DNA from 3 places in the Mesorhizobium sp. 113-3-9 genome. Region 3 is predicted to be linked to each of the others. Evidence: riboswitches for the same ligand, from Rfam matches in the RefSeq annotation. Region 3 holds a riboswitch; each other region holds the start of a gene.
What was found. A riboswitch is a leader RNA that binds a small molecule or an ion and turns the genes downstream of it on or off. The one in region 3 is predicted to bind thiamine pyrophosphate.
Positions count from the first base shown of each region.

Region 1: linked by a shared signal. The riboswitch ahead of thiB (thiamine ABC transporter substrate binding subunit) and the one ahead of MesoLj_RS17295 (Ykof family thiamine-binding protein) in region 3 are both predicted to bind thiamine pyrophosphate.
Region 2: linked by a shared signal. The riboswitch ahead of thiC (phosphomethylpyrimidine synthase ThiC) and the one ahead of MesoLj_RS17295 (Ykof family thiamine-binding protein) in region 3 are both predicted to bind thiamine pyrophosphate.

Region 1 covers NZ_AP023246.1:1,512,172-1,518,017, reverse strand. Annotated here, with positions in the region: gene thiQ (thiamine ABC transporter ATP-binding protein) at 236-1,012, opposite strand; gene thiP (thiamine/thiamine pyrophosphate ABC transporter permease) at 1,005-2,621, opposite strand; gene thiB (thiamine ABC transporter substrate binding subunit) at 2,859-3,857, opposite strand; TPP riboswitch at 3,901-4,016, opposite strand; gene MesoLj_RS07315 (thiamine diphosphokinase) at 4,104-4,763, shown strand; gene MesoLj_RS07310 (ABC-F family ATP-binding cassette domain-containing protein) at 4,765-5,846, shown strand, end outside.
Region 2 covers NZ_AP023246.1:7,386,039-7,391,884, forward strand. Annotated here, with positions in the region: gene queC (7-cyano-7-deazaguanine synthase QueC) at 1-159, shown strand, start outside; gene queD (6-carboxytetrahydropterin synthase QueD) at 159-515, shown strand; gene queE (7-carboxy-7-deazaguanine synthase QueE) at 512-1,249, shown strand; TPP riboswitch at 1,531-1,647, shown strand; gene thiC (phosphomethylpyrimidine synthase ThiC) at 1,751-3,586, shown strand; gene thiO (glycine oxidase ThiO) at 3,583-4,584, shown strand; gene thiS (sulfur carrier protein ThiS) at 4,553-4,750, shown strand; gene MesoLj_RS35290 (thiazole synthase) at 4,752-5,525, shown strand; gene MesoLj_RS35295 (thiamine phosphate synthase) at 5,522-5,846, shown strand, end outside.
Region 3 covers NZ_AP023246.1:3,545,018-3,550,863, reverse strand. Annotated here, with positions in the region: gene MesoLj_RS17305 (ABC transporter ATP-binding protein) at 1-657, opposite strand, end outside; gene MesoLj_RS17300 (ABC transporter permease) at 654-1,472, opposite strand; gene MesoLj_RS17295 (Ykof family thiamine-binding protein) at 1,508-2,116, opposite strand; TPP riboswitch at 2,107-2,220, opposite strand; gene MesoLj_RS17290 (hypothetical protein) at 2,416-2,724, shown strand; gene MesoLj_RS17285 (formyltransferase family protein) at 2,849-3,637, opposite strand; gene msrA (peptide-methionine (S)-S-oxide reductase MsrA) at 4,164-4,682, opposite strand; gene MesoLj_RS17275 (glycosyltransferase family 39 protein) at 4,843-5,846, opposite strand, start outside.

The DNA.
Region 1 (5,846 bases), 2.0 Mb from region 3:
CAGAACGGCTTCCTTTCAGGTCCCGGCGCATGACCACGAAAATCGGGGGCGATCTCCGGAACCTGTCATGCGCAAAAAACAAACTTCTACAGCATCCGTCGCGCGTCCCTCGGGGCGTGCGGCGGATGCTGTAGGCAAATCACGGCTTGTGCCGGACCAGTAGGGCGGACCTAGCCACACTACTTCTGCCATGGCAAGCAAGCGCCCCATCGCCTGAGGCCGGTTTGACCGTAAATTATGTCCGCTTCCGGGCAATATCTCGTGATACGGCATTCCCGGCACTGGCACCGATATAGCGCCGGAAGGCGTCGGGACCAGCCCCGGCAAAGAAATCGTCCGCGCTGCCGGTGGCCGCCACGGTGCCATTGTCCAGAAACACCACATTCTGGCTGATTCGGCGGGCGTCCTCCGGCTGGTGCGTGACGAACAGTACCGTCATGCCGCGCTCCGCATGCACGCCGGCAACCAGATCGAGCATGTCGTCGCGCAGGGCTGGCCCCAGCGAAGCGAAGGGTTCGTCGAGCAGAAGCACCGGGCGATCGCGCACCAGCACGCGGGCCAGGGCAACACGCTGGCGCTCGCCGCCGGAGAGTTCGCGCGGCAAGCGTTTTTCCTTGCCAGCAAGGCCTGTGCGGGCAAGCGCCCTGGCGATATCAGCACGGTCCGCTTCGGTCAGCCGCAGCGATGGCGAGCGCCCGAGCCCGACATTCTGCTCGACGGAAAGATGGGCGAAAAGGTTGTTTTCCTGGAACACCATCGACACTGGCCGTTGGGCCGGTGGCGCGGCGCCGACATCGGCCCCGCCAATCAGCACGCGGCCCGACAATGGCGTCTCGAACCCGGCGATGAGGTTGAGCAGCGTCGACTTGCCCGAACCGCTCGGCCCCATGATGGCAGTGATTTCCGCCGCGGCAAACGCGACATCGAAGACGAGCGGGGCCTCGCCATAGCTGAACGAAACCTCGTCCAGCCGCACCGGAACGCCCTTCCTGTCCATCGCCCCATCAGACATTGCCGACCTTTTCCCTGCCGAGCCAATCCGCGGCCAACACCAATGCGAGGCAGACGAGGCCAAGCAACAGCGCCAGGCCGGCGGCGTCCTCGGTGCGGTAGCTGCCCATGCGCGCCAGGAGAAGGTAGGGCAAGGTCTGCACGGAATCACTGCCGAACAGCGCGATCACGCCGAGATCGCCGAGCGACAGCGCCATGGCGAAAGCAAAAGCGGTGGCGAGCGGGCGCCGCAGTGATGGCCAGTCGACCAGCCGCAGCCTCGCCCAGCCGGCAATACCAAGCTGTGCGCAGAGCCGTTCGTGACGCTCGCTCGCCGCGTCATAGGCGGGACGGACGGCGCGCAGCGCGAACGGCATCGCCATGACAGCATTGACGGTGACAACCATCACCGGGGCGATGGCGAAGACATCGCCGGCATGGCGCAGCAACAGGAACCAGCCGGCGCCGATGACGATGGGCGGCACGACCAGGACGAACCCCGCGCCGGTGTCGGTTGCATGCTCAAGCAATGTCCTTGGCCCGGCACGGCGGCCCAGCGCCAGCGCTCGCCGCGCCATGGTGAGCGCCAGCGACAGCATCACCGAAAGCAGCGCCGACAGGAAGGCGAGCACGGCGCTGGTCAGCGTTGCTTGCCGGACGGTGGCCTCGCCGGCGAGCCGGCCGAGATCGGCGCCCAAACCGGCGACCACGGTCGCAGCCATCGGCCCGACAACGAACAGCAGTGCCAACACGATGAGCACGGCGTTGAGCGACGCCTCGGTCCCGTTGACGGAGAGATAGCGGCGCGGCGCGACCGGCAGGTTGGTGTCGCCGACCACATTGGCGCCAAGCCGCGTCAGCGCCAGGACCACGATGAACGTCAAGGCGATCTGCAGCAATGTCAGGGCGACCGCGCGCGCGGGATCGAAATCGAAGCGCAGCGCCTGATAGATGCCGACCTCCAGCGTCGTGGCGGCCGGCCCGCCGCCGAGTGTCAGCACGATGGTGAAGGAGGTGATGCAGAGCATGAAGACCAGCCCGGCGACGCCAGGCAGAGCCGCGCGCAACGTCGGCCATTCGATCAGCCGGAACGCCGGCCGCGCGCCCATGCCGAGCTGGCTCGCCAGCCGCCACTGGTCGGCGGGAATGGTCTGCAGCGCCTCGAGCAACAGTCGCACGCTGAGCGGTAGATTGAAAAAGACATGGGCGACGAGAATGCCGGACAGGCCGTAAATGCCAGGCCAGCCCCTGCCGCCAATCGCGCTGAACAGCCCGGCGAAGTAGCCGGCGCGACCGTAGAGCGCCAGGATGCCGAGCGCCGCGACGATCGCCGGCAGCGCCAGCGGCACGGCAAAGAGCTGCAGGATGAAGGCGCGGCCAAAGAAGCGCGGATGCCGCGACAGGGCGCGTGCGACGAAGAGTGCCGGAATGACCGAAAGCAGCGTCGAAAGGATTGCCTGCCAGAGCGTGAAGCGCACGACGCGAAGGAGATAGGGATCGAAGGCCGCCCAGGCGCCCGAGAAATCATGGGCGCCTTCGATGAGCAAGCCGGCAAACGCGCCACCGATCAGCAGCGTGATCGCGGCGAGCGCGATGATGCCGGCGGTGATGCGGGAGTCAGCGCGTTGCACGCTGGATCGCCCAGAATGCCTCTAGCGAGCGTCGCGTTCCTTCGCGCCCCCCTCTGTCCTGCCGGACATCTCCCCCACGAGGGGGGAGATAGGCAGTTTCCGCGCCTCGCTCATACCCGCCGCGTCGGCGATTGGCGAAATCACCGATAGCATCCGATCTCCCCCCTTGTGGGGGAGATGTCCGGTAGGACAGAGGGGGGCGCCGTAGAGCAATCATCTTTCGATCATACGGCCAATCTACTTGCTCATCACCGCCAGCCATTCATCGACCCAGGCCTTGCGGTTGGCCGCGACCTCTTCCGGGCTGAACAGCAAGGTCTTGGTCGGCTTGACAAGCTTGTCGAAGGCCGGGTTGAGCGGCTTGTCGGTCTTGCCGGCCGGGAACATCCAGTTGGTCTCGGGGATCGCATCCTGGAATTTCGGTCCGGTCATGAAGGCGATGAACTTTGCCGCCAGCGGATTCTTGGCTCCGGTCGTGGTGATGCCGGCGACCTCGATCTGCAGGTATTCGCCCTCTTCGAAGGAAGCCGCCTGGTAGCGCTGCGTGTTCTCGGCGACCATGTGGTAGGCCGGTGACGTCGTATAGGACAGCACCATCGGCGCTTCGCCCTTGGTGAACAGGCCATAGGCCTCGCTCCAGCCGGGCGTCACGGTCAGCACCTTGGCCTTGAGCTTGGCCCAGGCCTCCGGCGCCTTGTCGCCATAGACCGACTTCACCCACAGCAACAGGCCGAGGCCCGGCGTCGAGGTGCGCGGATCCTGGATGACGATCTTGTCGTCGGCGCTGCCTTCGACCAGGTCCTTCAAGCTCTTCGGCGGCGTCTTCAGCTTCTCGGTATCGTAAACGACAGCGAAATAGCCGTAGTCGAACGGAACGAAAGTATCGTCGCTCCAGCCGCCCGGCACATTAACGTCGTTCACCGCGCCATGCGGCGCGAACAACCCGCTGGCCTTGGCATCGGCGGTGAGATTGGTGTCGAGGCCGAGCACGATGTCGGCCTTGGTCGATGCGCCTTCGAGCTTGACGCGGTTGAGCAGCGCCACGCCATCGGCAACCGAGACGAACTCGACATCGCAGCCGCATTCGGCCTCGAATTCCTTCTTCACCACGGGACCTGGACCCCAGTCGGCGGTAAAGCTCTCATAGGTGTAGACGGTGAGCTTGTCCTTGGCCAAGGCCGGCCCCGACAGCGCAACAACCATGGCTGAGACAAGAGAGTATAAAAGCGTGCGCATCGGCGCCTCCTTCGTTCGCGTGACAAGGAATTGAGGCGTCGGACTGTCCGAAACGTCTAATCCCTCCGCCGGTACAAACCGGATCAGGTTCAGCGGGTTGGCGAGACTGCCTCTCAGCCGGTCCGCGAAAGATCGCAGCCGGCACCCCGTTAGAGCGTTTCGACACATAGGCCCGGCCGAGGAACCACGCAAGTGGGAGTTTGCCGCCTTCCGTTTCCGCTGCCGGGCTGGTACAGGCCACCGGATATGAGCACATTCACCATCCTGCTTGGCGGCGATCTCATCCGCACGCCCCGGCTCGACCGCCAGGTCGAGGGCTCGCGCGTGATCGCCGCCGACGCCGGCATCGGCCATGCCAGGCTGCTCGGCCTTGTGCCGGAACTGTGGGTGGGTGATTTCGATTCGGTGCCGGCCGACCTGCCCGCCGACCTCGCCGCGGTGCCACGCCAGACCTTCCCGGCGGAAAAAGACAAGACCGACGGGGAACTGGCGATCGCGGCAGCCCTTGAGCGCGGAGCGACCCGCCTTGTGTTGGCGGGCGCGTTCGGCGGCAAGCGCGCCGACCATGCCTTCCTGCATCTGGCGCTCGCCCTGCGCCTAGCCGAGGCCGGAACGGAGGTGCTGCTGACCAGCGGTGCCCAGGAAGGTGTCCCGCTGCTGTTGGGAACGGCCGGGTTCGACTATGCCGACGGCACGCTGTTTTCGATCCTCGGCTTTTCCGAACTTGCCGGCCTGACCGTTGCCGGTGCCAAATGGCCGCTGAATCAGGTCGAGGTGGCCTTCGGCTCATCACTGACCATCTCCAACGAGGTCAAGTTCGACAAGACCGGGGGCCGCCTCGAAATCGCGCTCGGCCATGGCCGCGCGCTGCTGCTCGCCCATCCCTATCCTTTGCCCGAAAGCTGACATGGCCCCGCCTCTTCTCAATCTCGACGGGATAAAACTGACCTTCGGCGGTACGCCGCTGCTCGACGGCGCCGCCTTGACCGCTTCGGCCGGCGACAAGATCGCGCTGGTCGGCCGCAATGGCTCCGGCAAGTCGACGCTGCTCAAGATCGCCGCCGGCCTGATCGAGCCGCAGGACGGCGAAGTCTTCCGCCAACCCTCGGCGACGGTCCGCTACCTCCCACAGATGCCCGACATGGAGGGCTTCGCCACCGTTCGCGGCTATGTCGAGGCGGGCCTCGGGCCTGCCGACGATCCCTATCGCGCCTCCTATCTGATGGAGCATCTTGGCTTGTCGGGCGAAGAGCGGCCGGGCGACCTCTCGGGTGGCGAGGCCAGGCGCGCCGCCCTGGCCCGCGTCATGGCGCCGGAACCCGACATTCTGCTACTTGATGAGCCGACCAACCATCTTGACCTGTCCGTCATCGAATGGCTCGAAGAAGAGCTTGTCCGCACCTCTTCGGCGCTCATCGTCATCTCGCACGACCGCCGCTTCCTCGAACGCGTGTCGCGCGCCACTGTCTGGCTCGACCGTGGCCAGACCCGCAGGCTGGACAAGGGTTTTGGCCATTTCGAGGAATGGCGTGACCTGGTGCTGGAAGAGGAAGAGCGCGAGCAGCACAAGCTCGGCCGCCAGATCGTGCGCGAGGAGCATTGGCTGCGCTATGGCGTGACGGCGCGGCGCAAGCGCAACATGCGCCGCCTCGGCGAGCTGCAGACCATGCGCCAGCGCTTCCGCGGCCATCGTGGCGCCGAAGGCAGCGCCAACATGGTGGCGAGCGATGCCGCCGAATCCGGCAAGCTGGTGATCGAAGCAAAGAACATCGAGAAGAGCTTTGGCGATCTCACCGTGGTCAAGGGCTTCTCGACCCGCATCCAGCGTGGCGACCGTGTCGGCCTCGTCGGGCCGAACGGCGCCGGCAAGACGACGTTGTTGAAGATGCTGACCGGCGAATTGGCGCCGGATGCCGGCTCGGTGCGGCTCGGCACCAATCTGGAAATCGCCACGCTCGACCAGAAGCGCGAGGCGGTCGACCCGCAGGA
Region 2 (5,846 bases), 3.8 Mb from region 3:
GCGACGTGGTCCTGCTACAAGGGCGGTGCACGTCATTGCGGTCGCTGCGGGACATGCGTCGAACGGCGCGAAGCATTCGATCTGGCCGGCATCACCGACCCGACAGATTATGAGGACGCAGACTTCTGGCTCCACGCTATCCAGACAAGGAGCGCGTGATGTTCCGCATTACCAAAGAGTTCCACTTCTCGGCCTCGCATCAGCTCACCTCCTTGCCACCAGATCATCAGTGCGCACGTCTGCACGGCCACAACTACATCGTCGTAGTGGAGCTTTCAGGTGGCGAACTGGACGAACACGGCTTTGTGCGCGACTACCAAGATCTGGCGGCGTTCAAGCACTACATCGATGGGACGTTCGACCATCGGCATCTTAACGACGTGCTGGGGCATGACCATGCCACAGCGGAATGTCTGGCCAGGCACTTCTACGACTGGTGCAAGGTGCGGCTACCCGAAACCTCCGCCGTGCGGGTGAGCGAGACGCCGAAAACCTGGGCGGAATACCGACCATGACTTGCGCGTTGCATCCCGGAATCCGGGTGAGCGAGATTTTTGGGCCGACCATTCAGGGCGAAGGCGTGCTGATCGGCTTGCCGACGGTGTTCGTAAGAACCGGCGGGTGCGATTATCGCTGTTCCTGGTGCGACAGCCTGCATGCGGTGGACCGTCGCTTCCGCCATGATTGGGAGATGATGTCTTCCGACGCGGTTTGGCAAAAGGTCATTGCACTTTCCGGCGGTCAGCCCGTGATGGTATCGCTGTCGGGCGGCAATCCGGCCATCCAGCCGCTTGGCCAGTTGATCGACCGCGGGCATGGTGAGGGCTACCGTTTTGCATTGGAAACCCAAGGTTCGGTGTCTAAGCAATGGTTCGCGGATCTCGACGTGCTGGTACTCAGCCCCAAGCCGCCCTCAAGTGAAATGACGACAGATTGGGCCGCGTTCGACGCCTGCTTAGAGGCGGCGCAGGATAAGCCGCAGACGGCGCTCAAGCTCGTCGTCTTCGACGAAGATGACTATGCCTATGCCAAAGACGCCGCGGCGCGCTACCCGCAATTACCCGTCTATCTGCAGCCCGGCAATCACACGCCGCCGCGTCCCGGCAACGAAGACGGGTTCATCGACATGGCCGGTGTGATGAGGCGCATGGAATGGCTGGTTGAAAAAGTGACCCGTGACAGGTGGTTCGAGGCGCGTGTACTGCCGCAGCTTCATGTTCTGCTCTGGGGAAACAAACGGGGCGTCTAGCCGAAGGGGAAGGATTGCCGACGACGAGCAAGACAGACCTCTATAGCAATCTCACCCAACTGGGCGGCAGCAGCGTCGTTCCGGAAAGCCCCGAAAACACCGTGCTGGAAAAGGCACCGAAATCCGCATGAGGGCTCGCCTTATTGGGGGCGCTTCACCGCTCCTCTGGAGCGTGACTTGCTCTCGATACTACCATGCTTTTCCGCTGGGTTTGTTTGGTTGCCGATCACCGCTGCGGGACGAATGCGCTTGACAAAATAGCGACGGGCCGTTCAATTCGATGCATTCACCAGGGGAGTCCCGGCAAGGGGCTGAGATACTGCTGGCTTTCGCGGCGCAGTGACCCGTTGAACCTGATCCAGTTCATACTGGCGTAGGGACGGTGCAAGCGCTTTGCGGGAGTTTACGCCCGAGGTCCTGTTTCGGCAGGCCGACCAAAGCGTCTTTTCATCCTTCCGGCACAGAACTGGGTCTCCAATGCATGAGCAAAGGAGCCTCACGATGAATGCCCTCACCCCCGCCGTGTCGACGGGACCACTGCCCGCCTCGCGGAAAATCCACAAATCCGGCGTCCTCCACCCGCAGATCAGGGTGCCGATGCGCGAAATCTCCGTTCATCCAACGGCCGGCGAGCCGCCCGTCATCGTCTACGATCCATCAGGCCCCTATACCGACCCGACAGTCGAAACCAGCATTGAAAAGGGCCTCGCCCGGCTTCGCCATGAATGGATTACCGCGCGCGGCGATGTCGAAGCCTATGACGGCCGCCATGTCCGGCCGGAAGACAATGGATTCGCGGTGGGTGAGCGCCTGACGCCGGAATTTCCCATTCGCAATCGGCCGCTCAGGGCCAGGTCAGGTAAGGCGGTGACGCAGCTTGCCTATGCCCGCGCCGGCATCATCACGCCTGAAATGGAGTTCGTCGCCATCCGCGAGAACCTCGGCCGCGAGATGCTGCGCGGCACGCTGCAACGCGACGGCGAAGCCTTCGGCGCATCGATCCCCGACCTCGTCACGCCGGAATTCGTGCGTGACGAGGTGGCTCGCGGGCGCGCAATCATTCCCGCCAACATCAATCATCCCGAGAGCGAGCCGATGATCATCGGCCGCAATTTCCTGGTCAAGATCAACGCCAATATCGGCAACTCGGCGGTCACCTCCTCGATGGCCGAGGAGGTCGAAAAGATGGTCTGGGCGATCCGCTGGGGCGCCGATACGGTGATGGACCTCTCGACCGGCCGCAACATCCACAACATCCGCGAATGGATCGTGCGCAATGCGCCGGTGCCGATCGGCACGGTGCCTCTCTATCAGGCGCTCGAAAAGGTCAACGGCATCGCCGAGGATCTGAGCTGGGAGGTCTACCGCGACACGCTGATCGAACAGGCCGAACAGGGCGTCGACTATTTCACCATCCACGCAGGCGTGCGGCTGCACTACATCCCGCTGACGGTCGACCGGGTCACGGGTATCGTGTCGCGCGGCGGGTCGATCATGGCCAAATGGTGCCTGCACCATCACCGGGAGAGCTTCCTTTACGAGCATTTCGCCGAAATCTGCGACATCTGCCGCGCCTATGACGTGTCCTTTTCGCTCGGCGACGGCCTTCGTCCCGGCTCGATCGCCGACGCCAACGACGCGGCGCAATTCGCCGAGCTGGAAACGCTCGGCGAGCTGACGAAGATCGCCTGGGCCAAGGATTGCCAGGTGATGATCGAGGGGCCCGGCCACGTGCCGATGCACAAGATCAAGGAGAACATGGACAAGCAACTCGCCGTCTGCGGCGAGGCGCCTTTCTATACGCTTGGACCGCTGACGACCGACATCGCGCCGGGTTACGACCACATCACCTCAGGTATCGGCGCCGCCATGATCGGCTGGTTCGGCACCGCCATGCTCTGCTACGTCACACCGAAGGAACATCTCGGCCTTCCCGATCGCAACGACGTCAAGATTGGCGTGATCACCTACAAGATCGCAGCACACGCCGCCGACCTAGGGAAGGGGCATCCGGCGGCGAAAGTCAGGGATGACGCCCTTTCCCGCGCGCGCTTCGAGTTCCGCTGGGAGGACCAGTTCAACCTGTCGCTCGATCCCGAAACAGCGCGGTCCTTCCACGACCAGACCTTGCCCAAGGAAGCGCACAAGCTGGCGCATTTCTGCTCGATGTGCGGGCCGAAATTCTGCTCGATGCGGATTTCCCACGACATTCGTGCCGAAGCGCAGAAGGAGGGCATGGCGGCGATGGCGGCGAAATACCGCGAGGGCGGCGATCTCTACGTGCCGGCGGACGAGACCGGCACACCGCTGGTGCCGGAGGCGCATGAGCGGTCATGAGGGTGCTGGTCAAAGGGGCCGGCGTCGCCGGTCTCACCGCAGCCTTCGAACTCGCCACGCGCGGCGCGGCGGTGACAGTTGCTGAGACAAGACATGGCCTCGGCGGCAATGCGTCGTGGTTCGCCGGCGGCATGCTGGCGCCATGGTGCGAGCGCGAAAGCGCCGAGCAACCGGTGCTGGATCTCGGACGCGATGCCGCCGACTGGTGGGAGGCGGCAACGCCCGGGCAGGTGACGCGGGCCGGAACACTGGTCGTGGCCGCGCCGCGCGATGCGGGCGAACTCGACCGGTTCGCCAGCCGCACGTCGGGTCATCGGCGCGTCGATGAGGATGAAATCGCGTTGCTGGAGCCCGACCTCGCCGGCCGCTTCCGCCGCGGACTGCTCTTCTCCGACGAAGCCCATCTCGACCCGCGCCAGGCGATGGCGGCACTTCATGACAGGCTGGCGGCGATGGGAGTCGAATTCCACTTCTGCGCCGATGCCCCGGCTGTTTCCGGGTTCGGTCGTCAAATCGACTGCACGGGAATGTCCGCCGTCGATGGAAGGCTGCGTGGCGTTCGTGGCGAGATGCTGATCCTGCGTACGCCTGATGTCTCGCTGTCGCGCCCGGTCCGGCTGCTTCATCCGCGCTTTCCGCTCTATATGGTGCCACGCACCGACCACCGTTTCATGATCGGCGCGACGATGATCGAGAGCCAGTCCACTGGACCTGTCACGGCTCGTTCAATGATGGAGCTTTTGGGCGCGGCCTATGCCCTCCATCCGGCCTTTGGCGAGGCCGAGATCGTTGAAACCGGTGTCGGCGTTCGTCCGGCCTTTCCCGACAACCTGCCCCGCGTCGAAGCGAGCGGAGACACCGTCGCGATCAATGGGCTCTATCGTCACGGTTTTCTCCTCGCCCCCGCCATGGCGCGCCAAGCTGCCGACCTGGTTTTCAATCAAGACGGAACCAAGGAACCTACTCATGAAACTGATGGTCAACGGCGAAGCGCGTGAGGTTGCCGCCACCACGCTGGCGGCGCTGCTTGCGGCGCTCGACTATGAGGGCGATTGGCTGGCGACGGCCGTCAACAGCGACGTCGTGCACAAAGCCCGGCGGGCAGAATTCCAGTTGAGCGACGGCGACCGGATCGAAATCCTCTCGCCCATGCAGGGAGGCTAGCATGCTGGAGCTTTTCGGGACGCCACTTCCCTCCCGCCTGCTTCTCGGCACGGCTCAGTATCCGTCGCCGGCCATCCTCGCCGACGCGGTGAAGGCGTCGGGGACGTCGGTGGTGACCGTCTCCTTGCGGCGGGAGATGGCAGGCGGCAGGGCCGGCGAAAGATTCTGGTCGCTGATCCGCTCACTCGGCACGAAAATCCTGCCCAATACTGCCGGCTGCCATTCGGTCAAGGAAGCGGTCACGACCGCGAGGATGGCGCGCGACGTCTTCGGTACGAGCTGGATCAAGCTCGAAGTGATCGGCAGCCACGACACGCTGCAGCCAGACGTGTTCGGCCTGGTCGAAGGCGCCCGCATCCTGTGCGAAGATGGCTTTTCGGTATTCCCCTATACCACCGACGACCTTGTCGTGGCCGAACGGCTGCTGGAGGCGGGCTGCAGGGTCTTGATGCCGTGGTGCGCGCCGATCGGTTCCGCCCTCGGACCGGTCAACATGACGGCACTGCGCTCGATGCGCGGACATTTCCCTGACGTCCCGCTGATCGTGGATGCAGGCCTCGGGCGACCGTCACACGCCGCAACGGTCATGGAGCTCGGTTTCGACGCCGTGCTCCTGAACACGGCGGTCGCCAGGGCGGCCGATCCGGTCGGCATGGCGCGTGCGTTCGGCAAGGCGGTCGATGCCGGTCGCGAAGCCTTCAGTTCAGGATTGCTCGAGCCACGCGAGGTCGCCGTGCCGTCGACGCCGATATTCGGCAGGGCGGTTTTCTCATGAAGCTCGATCCGTTCTACCTAATCGTCGACAGCGCAGCCTGGATCGAACGGCTGCTGCCGCTCGGCGTCAAGCTGGTGCAGCTGCGTATCAAGACCAAGGATGAGGCCGGGTTGCGCGCGGAAATCCGGAAGGCAACGGCCTTGTGCGCCGAGCACCAAAGCCAGCTCATCGTCAATGACCATTGGCGCCTGGCAATCGAGGAAGGCTGCAACTTCGTCCATCTCGGCCAGGAGGATTTGCAGACCGCCGACCGCGCGCGGATACGGGCAGCCGGCGTCAGGCTCGGGCTGAGCACGCATGATCATGTCGAACTGGAGACGG
Region 3 (5,846 bases):
CGGCAGCGGCACCCTGATTTCACGCAGCACACGGGCCGGGCGCGCCGACAGCACATAGATGCGGTCGGACAGGAACACGGCCTCACGCACATCGTGCGTGATCAGCAACGCCGTCCAGCGATGGTGCCGCCACATCTGCTCGAGCCAGCGCTGCATGGCCGCGCGGGTCAGCGCGTCGAGCGCGCCGAACGGCTCGTCCAGCAGAAGCATGTCGCGCTCCTGCACCACCGTGCGCAAAAGCGCCGCGCGCTGGCGCATGCCGCCCGAAAGCTGTGCCGGAAAATGCCGCTCGAAGCCGGCAAGCCCGAACTCGGCAAACAGCGGCGCGACGCGAGCCCGCGCCACCTTGCGCCTGGTGCCTTGCACTTCCAGCCCGAGCGTCGTGTTGTCGATGATGCGCCGCCACGGCATCAGCGCGTCGCGCTGCGGCATGAAGGCAAAATGCCTGCCATGATCGTCGAGCGGCGCGCCGTCGAACAACATGTCGCCCTCGCCATGCTCGGCACCCGTCAGGAGCTGGAACAGCGTCGACTTGCCGGCACCCGAAGGCCCAAGGATGGAGACGAATTCGCCGGCGCCAACGCTGAGCGAAATATCGGCGAGCACGTCGAGCCCACCGAATGCCTTGCGCACATGCCGCAATTCGAGCCGGCTCATCTCCGCGCGCCCTTCCCCGCCGGCTGCCGACCGGCCCGTTCCCAGGGCATGGCAAAGCGCTGCAAGAGCGCCGTCAGCCCGAACAGGACAAGCGTCAGCGCGGCGCTGACACCGACGGCGGCCAGCACAAGGTCGGGGCGGAAATTGTTCTTGGCGTTGAGCATGTAGATGCCCAGCCCTTTCGCCGCACCCGCATATTCGGCGAAGATGGCGCCGACCACCGCATAGGTGATGGAGATCCGCAGGCCCGCGAAGAAATAGGGCAGCGCCGAAGGCAGCCGCGCCAGCAAGAAGACGCGCCAGCGCCCTGCTCCCATGGCGCGCAGCATCTGGCCGATCTCGGTCTCGGTCGCCTCGTAGCCCTGCACCAGAGCCACCAGCATGGGAAAGAAGGTGACCAGCGCGACCAGCATGATCTTCGGGGCCAGCCCGAAGCCGAACCACAGCACCACCAGCGGCGCGATCGCCACCAGCGGCAAGGTCTGGCTGATGATGAAGACAGGAAACAGCGCGCGCCGCAGCGGCTGGAAGAAATCGACCAGCATGGACAGCAGAAAGGCGGCACTGAGCGAACAGGCAAAGCCGATCAGCGTGGCGCGGATGGTCGGAATAGCGTTGTCGACCAGCGCCCCGCGATTGAGCATCGCCTGTTCGAAGACGCGTGACGGCGCAGGCAGGATCGTCGGCTTGATACCGGAATAGGTAGCGTAGAGTTGCCACGCCACGAGCAGCAACCCGACCGAGATGACGGCGGGTACTGCCTTGGCAAGGGACTCCGCGAGCGGGCGCGGCACTGATGATGAGACCACGGGCATAACCTTTGACGGGGTCGCGCGAAAGCGCGGCCGGCTTAGACAGCCGACGGGCTGTTGGCCGAAACCGTGACGTCGAGGGTTACGTGGCCGGCACCCGGCCCGAAGCGGCAGAAGGCCTCGTTCAGTGCTGAAAAGATCGCGCCCGTGTCGCCGCGCAATTTGGTGCAGAAGTTCTTGGAGCGATCGTAGACTCCGGACTGCTTCAGGAAATCGATGCAGCCATAGATCTCGTCCATGTGGTCGCCGGTGCCCATCACATAGAGCGAGAATTGCGCCGCCGCCGGCTGGCCGGTGGCAGCAGCATCGCGCACCGCGGCGATGGCGGCTTCCTTGCGTGGGCCGAGCGGCCCGACAGGTCCGCCAAACGCGTCGGAGCGGCAGATCGGATCGTCCGGCTCACCCGGGCAGCCGCGCGAAATGGCCGCCGACAGCACGCAATGCTTGCCGGTCCGCGCCGCCGCCACGAACAGATCGCGCAGCGCCGGGAACAACACCTCGGGTGGTCCGACCAGCAAGGTCGAAATGTCGTCGGTCTCGATCCTGAGCCTGTCCCGGTAGGGATCGAGTGCGCCGAGCGCACCAAGGATGACACCGACGAAATCGTCAGCCATGGGATATAGGGAAATCTGTGCGCCTGAAAACATCGCCCGCCTCGCTCCGCTGGTATTACCCAGATCAGCTTCTAGGGTCTGTGGGCTTGCCGCCCCCGTCTCAGCCCCGACCGTACGGAGCACCCCTGTGGATGGACGCGTTAAAGCACCATTCGAACTGAAGGGGAAGCTGTTTTTTCGGCGCAATGGGCCAAAAACATTGCACCAGATCTGATCACGGGATGGACGCCGGAGGGTCCTCCCCGCGCGAATTTTATCGGGAACCTTCGCCAAGCCGCGAGGTTGACCCACCAGTCGCAACGCGACGAGTTCACAGAAATGGAGACAGAACCATGTTCATGAAAATCCTCGCAGCTTCGGCGTTCACCGTTGCTCTTGCCACATCCGCGATGGCGCAAAGCAATAGCGCAAACGGCACGGACGGGTCGGGCGGCAGCGGCCAGTCAATCACAGTGGACCCCAGCACGCCGGCCTCACCCAATACGGTTGATCCGGCGGCGACCAACAGCACCACCACCGCGCCGGGCGACATGAATTCCAATGCGGATAAGAACTGCCCGACCAATCCCCAGGGCGCGCAGAGCGACGCCAACGGCAACGCAACCGCACCGACGGTGAACGACAACAACTGCGGCAAGTAATTTCGATCGCAGCCAGGAAAGTCGCGGAGCGCAAGCGCCGCGACTTTTCCGCGTTTACCGGTCTTGATGAACGGGGTGGTCTGCTTTCGGCAAGTCCCTTGCTCGAGTCGTTTCTCGCTGACCGCTATTTCAGGACCCGACTTCTGACTTGAGAGCGCGCGAAAGCGTCGCGCAATTTCAAGAGCCGTTTGAGCAGGTGGCCATAGGCCAGATACCGGACCCTGCCATCGGCAAGATCGAACTCCACGGTGCCCCATCGTGCCACCGGCACTTGTCCGGTCGGCGACCCTAGCCGTTCGATCTGGAACCCCAGCCTGACCTTGTGGCCGGCGACATCGAGATAGATCCCTGGAATATTGCCCAGCACGTGCCACAACCGATCGACATGCTCGATCGACATGGCCGGCGAGATCATCGTGTGGGCAGATTCAAGCCGCGCCCAGATGAAATCGCCGGCCGGCTGCCGTGTCCCCGAAAGGCTGCCCTTGCAGTAGGCCGGCGCCACCTCGCTCACCAGCGTGCACATCGCGCTTGCCAAGCCGTCGATCAAGGCCCGCCGCGACGCCCAGTCTGTTTCCGAAAACGACACCTGCCCAAGGATGTCGCCGTCGTCGAAGGCGGCGGACATCTTATGCAGCGTCACACCGCCATGAACGGCATGCTGGCCGTCCACCGCCAGGCGGTGGAGAGGATGCGGGCCCCGATAGTTGGGCAGCAGCGCCGGGTGAAGATTGAGCCCGCCCTTGGGAAAGATGCTCAGCAATTGCGGCGGGACCAATGTGGGGAAAGCATAGCAGATCAACACAGCGGCCTCGACCTGCGACAATTGCTTGCCGAGCGTGTCCCAATCATAAGGTCGCCCGAATTCGATCAGTCTTGCCGGCGTGTCGCCGATATAGCGTCTGAGCAGCAATCTGCGTTTCAGTCTTCGGCGTAAATTGCCTGTGCTGAAGTGCTTTGGGCGCCGACGCAACCCCGGCACAACAATCGCACCGATGTGATGGCCTGCTTCAAGCCACCCTGCCAGCAGCGGCCCGGTATAGTGGTTGACGTCGAGTATGAACACGGCCGAAAGCCGGTCTTGCCCGGTCTGCGGGCTCAAAAGCAGCACCCTCTCAAAGCGCCCGTCAAGCCGGTCACCCCATTTAAACGGCGGTCGAGCCAGGCCTTTTCGAGCGGGCCGACCGCACTTGCCAATGAAGGCTGTCGATCAGGTGGCCTTGATTTGCGAAGGCGGTATCAAGGCGGTGACGTCTGAAAGGCGGCCCTTTTTCACCAGGACTGGCTTCCGATAGATCTTCTTCATGCTCACCCCCGTCAGATCAGCCCGCGCAACTTCGGTAAATGCCACCGCCCGTCAATCGCCACGCGATGGCTGGTCGCGCGGCAATCGGCGAAGCAATTATAGCCCCATGCCGCGCGAAAGCCTATCCGTAAACCTATGAGACGGCCTTCTCACGAACCGGCAGCTTCCAGCCTGGCCTCACGAAATGGCAGGTATAGCCGTTGGGATATTTCTCCAGATAATCCTGATGCTCGGGCTCGGCCTCCCAGAAGGCACCAGCAGGTGCGACTTCGGTAACGACCTTGCCGGGCCACAGGCCGGACGCATCGACGTCTTCAATGGTGTCTTCGGCGACGCGCTTTTGCTCGTCGCTGGTATAGTAGATCGCGGAGCGGTAGCTCATCCCGACATCGTTGCCCTGGCGGTTTCGCGTCGTCGGATCGTGGATCTGGAAAAAGCGCTCCAACAGTGTGCGATAGCTGATCACGGCCGGATCGAAATTGATCTCGATGGCTTCGGCATGGGTGCCGTGGTTGCGGTAAGTGGCGTTGGGTACGTCGCCGCCGCTATAGCCGACACGAGTGGAGATGACGCCGGGATAGCGCCGTATCAGATCCTGCATGCCCCAGAAACAGCCACCGGCAAGCACTGCGCGTTCGGTCGAAGTCGCCATGTCACGTCTCCTCAAGAAGCAATTCAAGGGGGAAACGGTAGCCGTTTCCGACCTGAATTGCACAACAACAAAATTGGATTTCCCATAAATGGGCATTGTCGGCGGCTTCGTCCAGTCGACTGGAAGTGAACGCGGCGCCTGCGGACCGCGCGACAGGGCTTCAGCTGCGCGGATGCCGGGTTCGGCTGTCCACGGCAAGCGGCAGATAGCGCGTGCCAGGCGGAATGGCGGCAAAATTGATTGGCACGGGCGGTGCCTCGCGCGACCAGTTGAAAAGAACGGTCTTGACCGGGATGGTGCCCAACCATGCCCGCAGCGACGGCGGCACACCACGCCCCGACCAGACCATCAGCATGCCGTGATCATGCAAGCGCCGCCCTGTTATCCATGGCGCGAACCGCATGTTGAGGTCGGTGAAGATCGATGGCTTGTCATAGGCATTGAGGCCAGCCAGCATGGCCAGATTGGTATCGCCGCCGACAATGTCGAGCCGGCCGGGTGCTGCCGCGTGCCACACCGCCTCGGCCTCGTCCGAGATCGGCTGCGCCGGCCAGCAGACTGCATCCATGCGTCCTCGCACATTGCAGTCCGTCCAGCGGATCGCCGCATAGGCGGCCGACATGGTGACGATGCAGGTGAATGCGCAGATCGCCAACCTTCGCATCTCGAAGGCGCCGAGCCGGTGACCGAGGAAGGCGAGCGCCACGACGCCGACAAGATTGTACATCGGCGCACCCCAGGATTCACCGGTGCCGGTGAACAACGAGGCCAGCATGATCAGGACCGCCGGGCCGAGGCCCATCCATACGAGATAGACCAGAATGCCGCGTTCGACGGGCGCTTCGGGGTCAGGCGAACGCCGCAGCAGCCCTGATATCGACAGCACCAGCAGAAAGCCGGAGAGCCCGGCCACCTGGACACCGATGTAATACAGGCGCGCACGGTGTTCGGTCACCCAGGCGTCGCGGTCGGCGAAATAGGTCAGCGGCAGGAAGTCGATGCGGTACAGTTCGACGGCCAGCGGCGCGGCGACGGCGAGAAAAACGGCAAGGCCGAGCCATGGCCAAGGCGTCGCAAGCCGGCTGCGCGCGCGTGCGTCGGACAACAGCCAGAGAGCGCCGAAGGCGAGCAGCAGGCCGGTGGAGAACTTGGCATAGAGTCCGA